DNA from 3 places in the Vibrio gallicus genome. Region 1 is predicted to be linked to each of the others. Evidence: predicted binding sites of a transcription regulator. Region 1 holds the regulator's gene; each other region holds the start of a gene.
The links. Region 1 encodes CRP, which controls carbon source genes, mostly activating them, when cyclic AMP is high. Its sites were predicted from a motif close to TGTGANNNNNNTCACA; they were not measured.

Region 1 (3,288 bases):
TCGAACTGCGGCGCAGCAAATTGTTATAGCGGCAGAGAGTTTGGTGGGGCAAGGTGGCGAGTATCTGGTTAAAGGTGAGTTAGGTAGTGATGCATTTTTATCTCCGACAATTCTAGATGTGAGTGCTGTAGCTGAATTACCCGATGAAGAGTACTTTGGTCCTCTATTACAAGTTGTCCGCTACTCATCATTCTCTGAAGCTATACAGTTAGCAAATAGCACCCAATATGGGCTCTCTGCTGGCCTTATTTCTACCTTAGATGAACAGTGGGAGCAGTTCTGTGATGAAATCCGTGCTGGAATAGTAAATCGCAATCGTCCTATTACAGGGGCAAGTGGTGATGCACCATTTGGCGGCCCAGGCGCATCGGGCAACCTTCGTCCCAGTGCTTTTTACGCCGCAGATTATTGTGCTTACCCTATGGCATCGATTCACGGAACGGAACCATTATTACCTGAGTCTTTGTCGCCAGGTATTAGCATGTAATAGCAAGGAGGATGTATGGCAGCTGAAAAATTGTTTGAAAAACTGTGGGAAGACTTTCACGGGCGTCTTTGTCCCTCATCTCAAGTTATCCAACAACTATTAAAACAAGATCAAACATTACTCAATGACCACATCGCGCTGCGTACTTTTGGTGTTGATCCTGTTGCTTTGCCGGCATTGGCTAAGCCTTTTATTGAGCTTGGTTACGTAAAAGGTGGGGATTATGTATTTGAAAGTAAAAAGTTGATAGCAGAGCATTATCAGCACCCAGATCCCACTATGCCTAAGGTCTTTATTAGCCAGCTGCAATTACACCTTTGTTCAAATGAGTTACGTAATATCGTGCTTAAGCTGGTGGCGCAAATAGAGGCTGACAAACTGCATCAAGCTGACTTTTTGTGTCAAGGGCGGCTATGGGAATTAAACTTTGGAGATTATCAAAATCTAGCGAGTGAAAGTGAATATGCCGCATGGGTTGCCGCACATGGATATGGTGCAAACCACTTTACCGTTAGTGTAAATCAATTATCAAAATATGAGGATGTTGCTCAAGTTAATGATTTCCTAAAGGGTAAGGGCTTTGCTATTAATGCATCAGGAGGAGAGGTGAAGGGCAGTGCCGATGTATTGCTGGAGCAGTCCTCTACTATGGCTGATAAGGTCGAAGTCACATTTAGCGATGGTGTGCACGTAATTCCGGGTGGGTTCTATGAGTTTGCGAAGCGATACAATGATCATCAAGGCCAGCTCTACCACGGCTTTGTTGAGGCATCAGCAGATAAGATATTTGAAAGTACCGATGGCTAAAGCTAAAAGCTAGAATAAAAAAACCGCCGTCAGATTATGACAGCGGTCTTTGTATACATGCACTAATTATGAATTAGCGAGTACCATAAACTACGATAGTTTTGCCGTGTGCAGAGATTAGATTCTGCTCTTCTAGCATTTTCAAGATACGACCTACAGTCTCACGAGAACAGCCAACAATCTGACCAATCTCTTGACGAGTGATCTTGATTTGCATGCCGTCTGGGTGAGTCATTGCATCTGGTTGTTTTGCAAGATTCAGTAGAGTCTGTGCAATACGACCAGTAACATCTAAGAATGCTAAATCGCCTACTTTTTGGCTAGTAACCTGTAAACGGTTTGCCATTTGCGAAGAAAGACGCATTAGGATGTCAGGATTTACTTGGATAAGTTGACGGAATTTTTTGAATGAGATTTCAGCTACTTCACATGGTGATTTAGCACGAACCCAAGCAGTACGCTCTTGGTCTTCTTCAAATAAACCTAGCTCACCAATAAAGTCACCTTGGTTTAGGTAAGAAAGAATCATTTCCTTACCTTCTTCGTCTTTGATTAGAACAGCGACTGAGCCTTTAACGATGTAATACAAAGTTTCGGCTTTTTCACCAGCGTGGATCAGGGTGCTCTTTGAAGGGTATTTGTGGATATGACAATGAGACAAAAACCATTCTAAAGTTGGATCTGTTTGAGGTTTACCTAAAACCATATTCTTATCTTCCTCTCTACAGCGAGTATGTTCGTATTGTTGCCTATCATGGCTGAAGGCTCGCAGTTGCTGTGAACTGCGTCATTTTTGTATTACGAATAGTATCTCTTTTTGTTCTACATTTCTTGATTTTGATCGGTCGAATTTGACGAAAATGTAAGCGAAATCGTGCTTTGAATCACAATCTTGCACAAGAGTGTGCACTATGCACGAGCTAACCTATTTTTCCTGTTTCTAAAAGTTGCTGTGAAATCGGGCGGATTATGAGCTCCATTGCAAAGCTCATTTTGCCACCAGGAACCACTAAAGTGTTATGTCTCGACATAAATGAGCCATCAATCATGGCTAAAAGATATGGAAAATCGACATTTTTGAAGCCTCGCATTCGAATCACAACAAAGCTCTCATCTAAGCTCGGAATACCCTTAGCATTGAGAGGATTTGAGGTGTCAACCGTCGGGACTCGTTGAAAGTTAATATGGGTACGGGAGAACTGCGGAGTGATGAAATTAAGATAATCATCCATAGAGCGTACGATCGAGTCCATAACAGCTTCTCTAGAGTGACCTCTATCTCGAGTATCCCTCACGAATTTCTGAATCCACTCTAGGTTTACAATCGGCACCATGCCTATGAGTAGATCAACGTGACGAGCTACATTGCAATTATGGTCAACGACGCCGCCATGCAATCCTTCGTAAAATAATAGGTCATTATTTTCTGGAAGATCCTGCCACGGGGTAAAGGTGCCCGGCATTTGATTATATGGTACAGCCTCGTCGAAGGTATGCAGATAACGGCGAACCTTGCCTTCGCCTTTTTCACCATACTCTTTAAAAAACTCTTCGAGAGCAGGAAAATCATTCGCCTCAGGGCCAAAGTAACTGATGTGTTTGCCCTGTTCTTTGGCTTTGCGGATGGCGATGTCCATCTCTGGGCGGGTAAAACGGTGAAAGCTATCTCCCTCAACCCAAGCCGCGTTAACCTTCATCATATTAAACATCTTACGAAAGGCTTCTGAGGTTGTAGTTGTGCCTGCTCCTGAAGAACCAGTGACTGCTATTATAGGGTGCTTGGCTGACATGACGTTCCTTGTCGAATGTGAGTTAAACGAGTTGAGAGTTTTTACCTACTTTGATATCGATACTCTCATGTAGTTCAGAGTAGACGATAACAGCTTCTCCGGTTTTTAGTTGTAATACAACCTGATCAACCTTGTCCTGTAAGCTTGCTTCTATATCTCCGTAATCGGTTCCTTCTCGAAGAACAAATTCTTTTACTAAGGATT
Region 2 (3,288 bases), on a different replicon from region 1:
TAGGTTATCGGTAGCTTTATTAATGGCACGCACAAAATAAGAGATAAAGCGGTAGCTATCGTTGTCACTGTCATCCAGGCTATACCAGCCAACATGTGATTTATCCGATAACCATTGTGCAGCCATAGTGGTTTTTCCATAGCCTGCCGGTGAACGAAACAGAACAAGTTTATAGAATGGAGCTTGTTGTAAGAGCTCCAACACACGTGGACGTACAATGGCGTTATGTAAGCGGCCAGGGCGAGTCAATTTAGATGGAATCCACATGCGTTTATTTACCTATTAATGTATGTATTGATGGCGGAGTGTTGATTCTGCGCCGTTTGTTGTTTTTTGTGAGACGGCCTAGGTTCTGCGTTCCCTCCGTCGTCTTCCCCGTGTAGGCGGGGATCTTTAGACCCTTGGGTCTTAATCATAGTTACTGGTTTGAAGTAAAATATGAGTACCTAAAGACCCCGGCTTAAAAGACTACCGGGGTGACGGAGTCTTCCAGAACCTAGAACCCGGACCCCAGAGTCTAGGTTCCCTCCGTCGTCTTCCCCGCGTAGGCGGGGATCTGTAGACCCTCGGGTCTTAATCATAGTTACTGTTTTGAAGTAAAATATGAGTACCCAAAGACCCCGGCTTAAAGGACTACCGGGGTGACGGAGTCTTCCAGAACCTAGAACCCGGACCCCAGAGTCTAGGTTCCCTCGTCGTCTTCCCCGCGTAGGCGGGGATCTGTAGACCCTCGGGTCTTAATCATAGTTACTGTTTTGAAGTCAAATATGAGTATCCAAAGACCCCGGCTTAAAAGACTACCGGGGTGACGGAGTCTTCCAGAACCTAGAACCTAGAACCTAGAACCCAGAGTCTAGGTTCCCTCGTCGTCTTCCCCGCGTAGGCGGGGATCTGTAGATCCTCGGGTCTTAATCATAGTTACTGTTTTGAAGTAAAATATGAGTACCCAAAGACCCCGGCTTAAAAGACTACCGGGGTGACGGAGCTTCCCAGAACCCAGTCTCTAAAACCCAGAACCTAGGTTTCCCTCGTCGTCTTCCCCGCGTAGGCGGGGATCTGTAGACCCTCGTGCCTCAATCATAGTTACTGCTTTGAAGTAAAATATGAGTACCTAAAGACCCCGGCTTAAAAGACTACCGGGGTGACGGAGCTTCCCAGAACCCAGTCTCTAAAACCCAGAACCTAGGTTCCCTCCGTCGTCTTCCCCGCGTAGGCGGGGGTCTTTAGACCCTTGAGCCTCAATCATAGTTACTGTTTTGAAGTAAAATATGAGTACCCAAAGACCCCGGCTTAAAGGACTACCGGGGTGACGGAGTCTTCCAGAACCTAGAATCTAGAATCTAGAACCTAGGTTCCCTCCGTCGTCTTCCCCGCGTAGGCGGGGGTCTTTAGACCCTTGAGCCTCAATCATAGTTACTGTTTTGAAGTAAAATATGAGTACCCAAAGACCCCGGCTTAAAAGACTACCGGGGTGACGGAGTCTTCCAGAACCCAGTCTCTAAAACCCAGAACCTAGGTTCCCTCCGTCGTCTTCCCCGCGTAGGCGGGGATCTGTAGACCCTTGAGCCTCAATCATAGTTACTGTTTTGAAGTAAAATATGAGTACCTAAAGACCCCGGCTTAAAGGACTACCGGGGTGACGGAGTCTTCCCAGAACCTACAACCTACTTCCTAGCCCCGATTTTAGATGAACTTTAGAGTGCTTTAATTTGATCTGGCTCTGTTTTGTCATGATAGGGGTGTTTATACGGCATCTACGCCTTGTATTTGTGATGAGGCTCACGAATTGCTTTTGAATGAAGATAGATTTCCATTATCTCTGCACCGATTCGGGGGTGAAAGCTGGGATGTTAGCTGAAAATGTTCGTGATCTTGCTCACATTTCATGCAGATGTAATATTATTTAACAATCGAGAGTTGGCTGTCTAATCCTTCCCTTAGTGTGATGCACATCTCGCAATGTAGAGGTGGGGTAAGGGTTTCTGAGAGCTGGCTCAACAACTCCTTTTGATACTCCTCCCTACGCCTCGTATTCTCCTCCTTTATCCCCCTTTCATAGGATGATGAAGCATTGCTATTGTTGAATCATGATTGATAACGTTAAATATTAAACAATAAGTGAGAGTTCTTAATGAAACCTGCACAACAAAAGAAGTTTGACAAAGCGCTGTTCCAAACGAGCGTAAAGAAACACCTTACATCTACCTACGCAACGACTGAAGAAACCGCATCGACTCGCCAGTGGTATCTTGCTATGGGACGTGCGTTAGCTGAACTAACCACTTTTGATCTGCTTGAAACTGAAGCGGATGAGAAGATTAAAAATGCTAAGAGCGTTAACTATTTATCGCTAGAGTTTTTGATTGGTCGCTTGACCGGTAATAACCTTATCAGCATGGGTCTGTATGAAAGCATTACCGATGCAATGGCTGAACTGGGTCACAACCTGACCGACCTACTTGAAGAAGAGCGCGATCCATCATTGGGTAATGGTGGCCTAGGTCGCTTGGCGGCTTGTTTCATGGATTCGTGTGCGGCTCAAGAATTCCCAACTGTGGGTTATGGCTTGCACTATGAATACGGTCTATTCAAGCAATCCTTTAAAGAGGGCGCTCAGCAAGAGGCTCCTGATGCATGGCGTGGCGTTGAAGGCTACCCATGGGAAATTGCTCGCCCAGAGTTGGCGCAAGAGATTGGCTTTTACGGTCATGTAGAAGCGTATACTGAAAACGGTGAAGAGAAGCGCCGTTGGGTACCGGGAATGTCAGTACAAGGCATGCCTTGGGATCTACCAATTGTGGGTTATGAATCAGAAACGGTTTATCCGCTACGCCTATGGGAATGCCGTGCTATCGCACCGTTTTCTCTAGAAAGCTTTAACAATGGCGACTATTTTGAAGCGCAACACTCGTTGATTGATGCGGGCAATATCACTAAGGTTCTTTACCCGAATGATAACCACGAAAAAGGTAAGACCCTGCGTCTAATGCAGCAGTATTTCCACTCAGCAGCCTCTATCCGCGATATTTTGCGTCGTCATGAAGCTGCAGGTCATGCACTGGTTGACCTACCTAAGTACGAAACTGTACAGCTTAACGATACCCACCCAACCATCGCCATCCCTGAATTAATGCGTATTCTAGTGGACGAAAAAGGATTTGGCTGGGAGAAAGCATGGTCTATTTCAACTAAGACATTTGCTTACACCAACCACACCTTGCTTCCAGAAGCACTTGAAACCTGGTCTGAGTCGTTGATTCAACGTCTACTTCCTCGTCACATGGAGAT
Region 3 (3,288 bases), 800 kb from region 1:
TAGAGATCCCACTTTCAAAACAAAAATATTGGAATGAATTGAGTGCGCGTAGGGTGGCGGATACTGCCACTGCACCGACACATTTTTGCCACAGTTGTTTTTCTAAAACGCGGCCTACTTCCAGCGGTGAGACACTTACCGTGAAGTCATTCTCTCGTTCTTTGCTTATCTCAAACCAGCGCGCTAAAGGCGCACCTTTTTCTTTAATCGGCTCTGCCATTAAAGACCATACCTTGGCAAGATTTTCCAGTCGTTGTAAGAAGAAGCCACTTTCCGCTAATGCGGGTTCAGCAAGCTTGGCCGAGAGTTCGCCGTCTTTGACTCGTTCGCTAATGAGTTCGATAACCTTGGCTAACGCCAAGCTGGCTTTGTGGGTGGTCGTTTTGAGCTCTTTACTTACATTAGTTAGCCAGTCGGGAAGCTCGCCATTTTCAAAGCGATAGACCCCATCCTTGAATTGCTCTGGGTTAAGGGTGCGTGCCACCTGCAATAGGTTAGGGATGGTATCGGCAATTGATGACTGCAACTCAGATAAAAAGCGGTCGACCCGCGATGCTTCGGCCAGAGTACTTATTTTAGATGAGTTTTTATTTAGGGTTTCTAACCAAGCTGCGACGCCTTTTAGGCTTGCCGATGCCGAGGCGTGATCACGTGCTACCCGAGGAAGGTGATGGGCTTCGTCAAAAACATAAATGGTTTGTTCTGGTTCAAACAGAATAACGCCACCACCAAGGTCAAGGTCGGCCATCACCAGACTATGATTTGCAATTACAACATCTGCCTTGTCGAGCTCTGAGCGCGATTTTTGGAAAGGGCAGTTGCGGTGAGCGGGTAGCCCATTATTACAGCTGTGCTTGTCGCTGACGATACTTTGCCAAACTGAGTCCTTGATTGGTTTTGGCCAGGAGTCTCTATCGCCATCCCATTTGTTGTCAGATAGTGCCTTATATAGACGCTGTAACAGGTCGATATCACTCTTGTTTGGTTTTGTTTCAAACATCGCTATTTGGGAGTCTTCAGCGCCGGCGGCAATGGCTAATTTTTCGGCGCAGCAATAGCGTTGTCTCCCTTTTGCCAATATGAATGAAAATTCAAAGTCGACCAACCTTCGATATAAGGGCAAGTCTTTATTAATTAACTGCTCTTGTAGTGCAACGGTAGCGGTTGAGATGACCACTTTGCGGTTATTGAACTTTGCTACAGGGATAGTTGCCATTAAGTAAGCCAAAGACTTACCTATGCCTGTTCCAGCTTCAGCCACAATAGTACGTCGAGATTTATGGTATTCGCCGGTTAGGGTTTTTGCTATTTCTGCCACTAGATAATTTTGCGCACGACGCGGAATGAAATTGTCGAGTTGAGCATGCAAGTTTTTATAACTGCCACGAATGGCATCTTGGATTTTTCGGTTCATGGCTAGGCTATTGATAAGTGACAAAATTGATTATACCACAGCTTAACAATGTGGTTGTAAATGTGCGTTAAATCACATTTTGATCAATAAGTGGTGCGTAAGCATCAAAACTAGGAATTTTTTTTAAATTGCAGTGTCGCAAAATATTCAGTCTTTATATGCGCTCAATTGCGTCACTTTTGGAGTATTAGTCTGTATTTTATGTATTTTTATATTTTTTATATCGAGTTAATGATTGGTTTAGGTATGTTTTACTTTTGTTTCATTTGGTCGCATTTATGTGATCGCTATTTATTTATTTTATATAAGTCATTGTATTTAAAGTGTTTTATTTTTATAAAAACATATAACTCATGGATTTGACAATGTTTTATAAATTTCGCAATGTGTCTGCGGGTTCAGAACATTACAAATCTCAAACACTGATTTTTGAATTCTAATAAAAATTACAATTTTTCCGAGTCAACCATTTTAGATTCGAGTTACAAATAAAGGATGTGAGTTAACATGAAAAAAACACTATTAGCCCTAGCTGTAGCATCTCTAGCTGCAACTTCTGTAAACGCAGCAGAAATCTACAAGTCAGACGACGGTTCAGTAGACTTTTACGGTCAACTACGTCAAGAACTTCGTTTTGAAGAGAAAAATGACCACGATGCAACATTGAGCTCTGGTTCTTCTCGTACAGGTGTTAAGGGTCAATACGCAATCACAGATAGCGTAGATGTAGTAGGCCTTGTTGAGCTAGGCATTCGCGACAACACTGACGTTAACGTACGTCAGCACTATGTTGGTTTCGCTGGTGACTTCGGTACAATCAAATTTGGTAAGCAGTGGATTACTTCGGATGACGTGTACGGCGCTGATTACTCTTACTTCTTCGGTGGTTCTGCACTACGTCACGCAACACTTTCAGGCGCTCTACACGACTCACAAATCAAATACTCTTTTGATGGCGAAAACTTCTGGGTTAAAGGTGGTTGGGGTCTAAACGAAGGTGACTCGAACCAAGATCTTTACGAATTGTTTGTGGGTACATCTTTCGGTGATTTGGCATTGCACGTAGGTGCTGGTTACAACCGCGATCGCAATACTGAACTGGTTGATAATGTTACAGATCCAGATAACCCAACAACTCTAAATGCTGATCTTTCAAACACTTATGCAGAGTTTACTGCAGAGTACGGCCTTGGTGATAGCCTAATTGGTTTCACTTACTACTGGGCAACGTTAGAAAATGAAGCCAACGGCCATACTATCGATGAAAACGGTCTTTCTCTTGCAGGTATTTTCCAGATGATGGAAAAAACAGCACTTTACGGTGGTGTTGAATACACAATGCAAAAAGCTAACGACTTCGATTTCGACGAAGATGGTACAGTTGCATACGTTGGTATCGCGCACAAGTTTAACTCTTGGGCACGTGTATACGGTGAATACGGTTACGGCGACGGTACTACTCTAGGTTTCCACAACCAAGGTCAAGACGCTCAAGTTGCACCAACAACGGCTGATGCAGAAAGCAATTTCGCAATTGGCGCACGTTTCTACTGGTAATCACTAGTAAAACATAAGTACTTCAATGCCCAGCCTCAGTGCTGGGCATTTTCATTTCTGAAGACATAAAATCCCGCCTAAAAATGTTTTTTACCTTTTTTTATCTTCGTATTACCCCCTTTAAAACAGTGGCTTATAACTTGAATTGAAGCCTGAGAACATTTATCAAGATACGAGTTTTTAGCTGGCTGACTAATGCCGTGAAGCACTAGCGCAATCGTTTGTTTTTTATGTTAAAATCGCCTAGAAATGACGCGAGTCAAATCTATCAAAAACAGAAGCTGTCAACAGCTCTAATGAAAAACAGGATTTCCCCA

Region 2: a site for CRP is predicted at 1,866-1,881, ahead of OCU28_RS12485 (glycogen/starch/alpha-glucan phosphorylase). Genes of this name have one in related genera too.
Region 3: a site for CRP is predicted at 1,476-1,491, ahead of dinG (ATP-dependent DNA helicase DinG). Genes of this name have one in related genera too.

Annotation. Positions count from the first base shown of each region.
Region 1 is NZ_AP024871.1:186,762-190,049, forward strand. Features, by position in the region: gene astD (succinylglutamate-semialdehyde dehydrogenase) at 1-487, shown strand, start outside; gene OCU28_RS00875 (DUF1338 domain-containing protein) at 503-1,294, shown strand; gene crp (cAMP-activated global transcriptional regulator CRP) at 1,368-2,000, opposite strand; gene OCU28_RS00885 (phosphoribulokinase) at 2,215-3,084, opposite strand; gene OCU28_RS00890 (YheU family protein) at 3,107-3,288, opposite strand, start outside.
Region 2 is NZ_AP024872.1:170,211-173,498, forward strand. Features, by position in the region: gene malT (HTH-type transcriptional regulator MalT) at 1-267, opposite strand, end outside; gene OCU28_RS12485 (glycogen/starch/alpha-glucan phosphorylase) at 2,132-3,288, shown strand, end outside.
Region 3 is NZ_AP024871.1:987,840-991,127, forward strand. Features, by position in the region: gene dinG (ATP-dependent DNA helicase DinG) at 1-1,414, opposite strand, end outside; gene OCU28_RS04530 (porin) at 1,922-2,971, shown strand.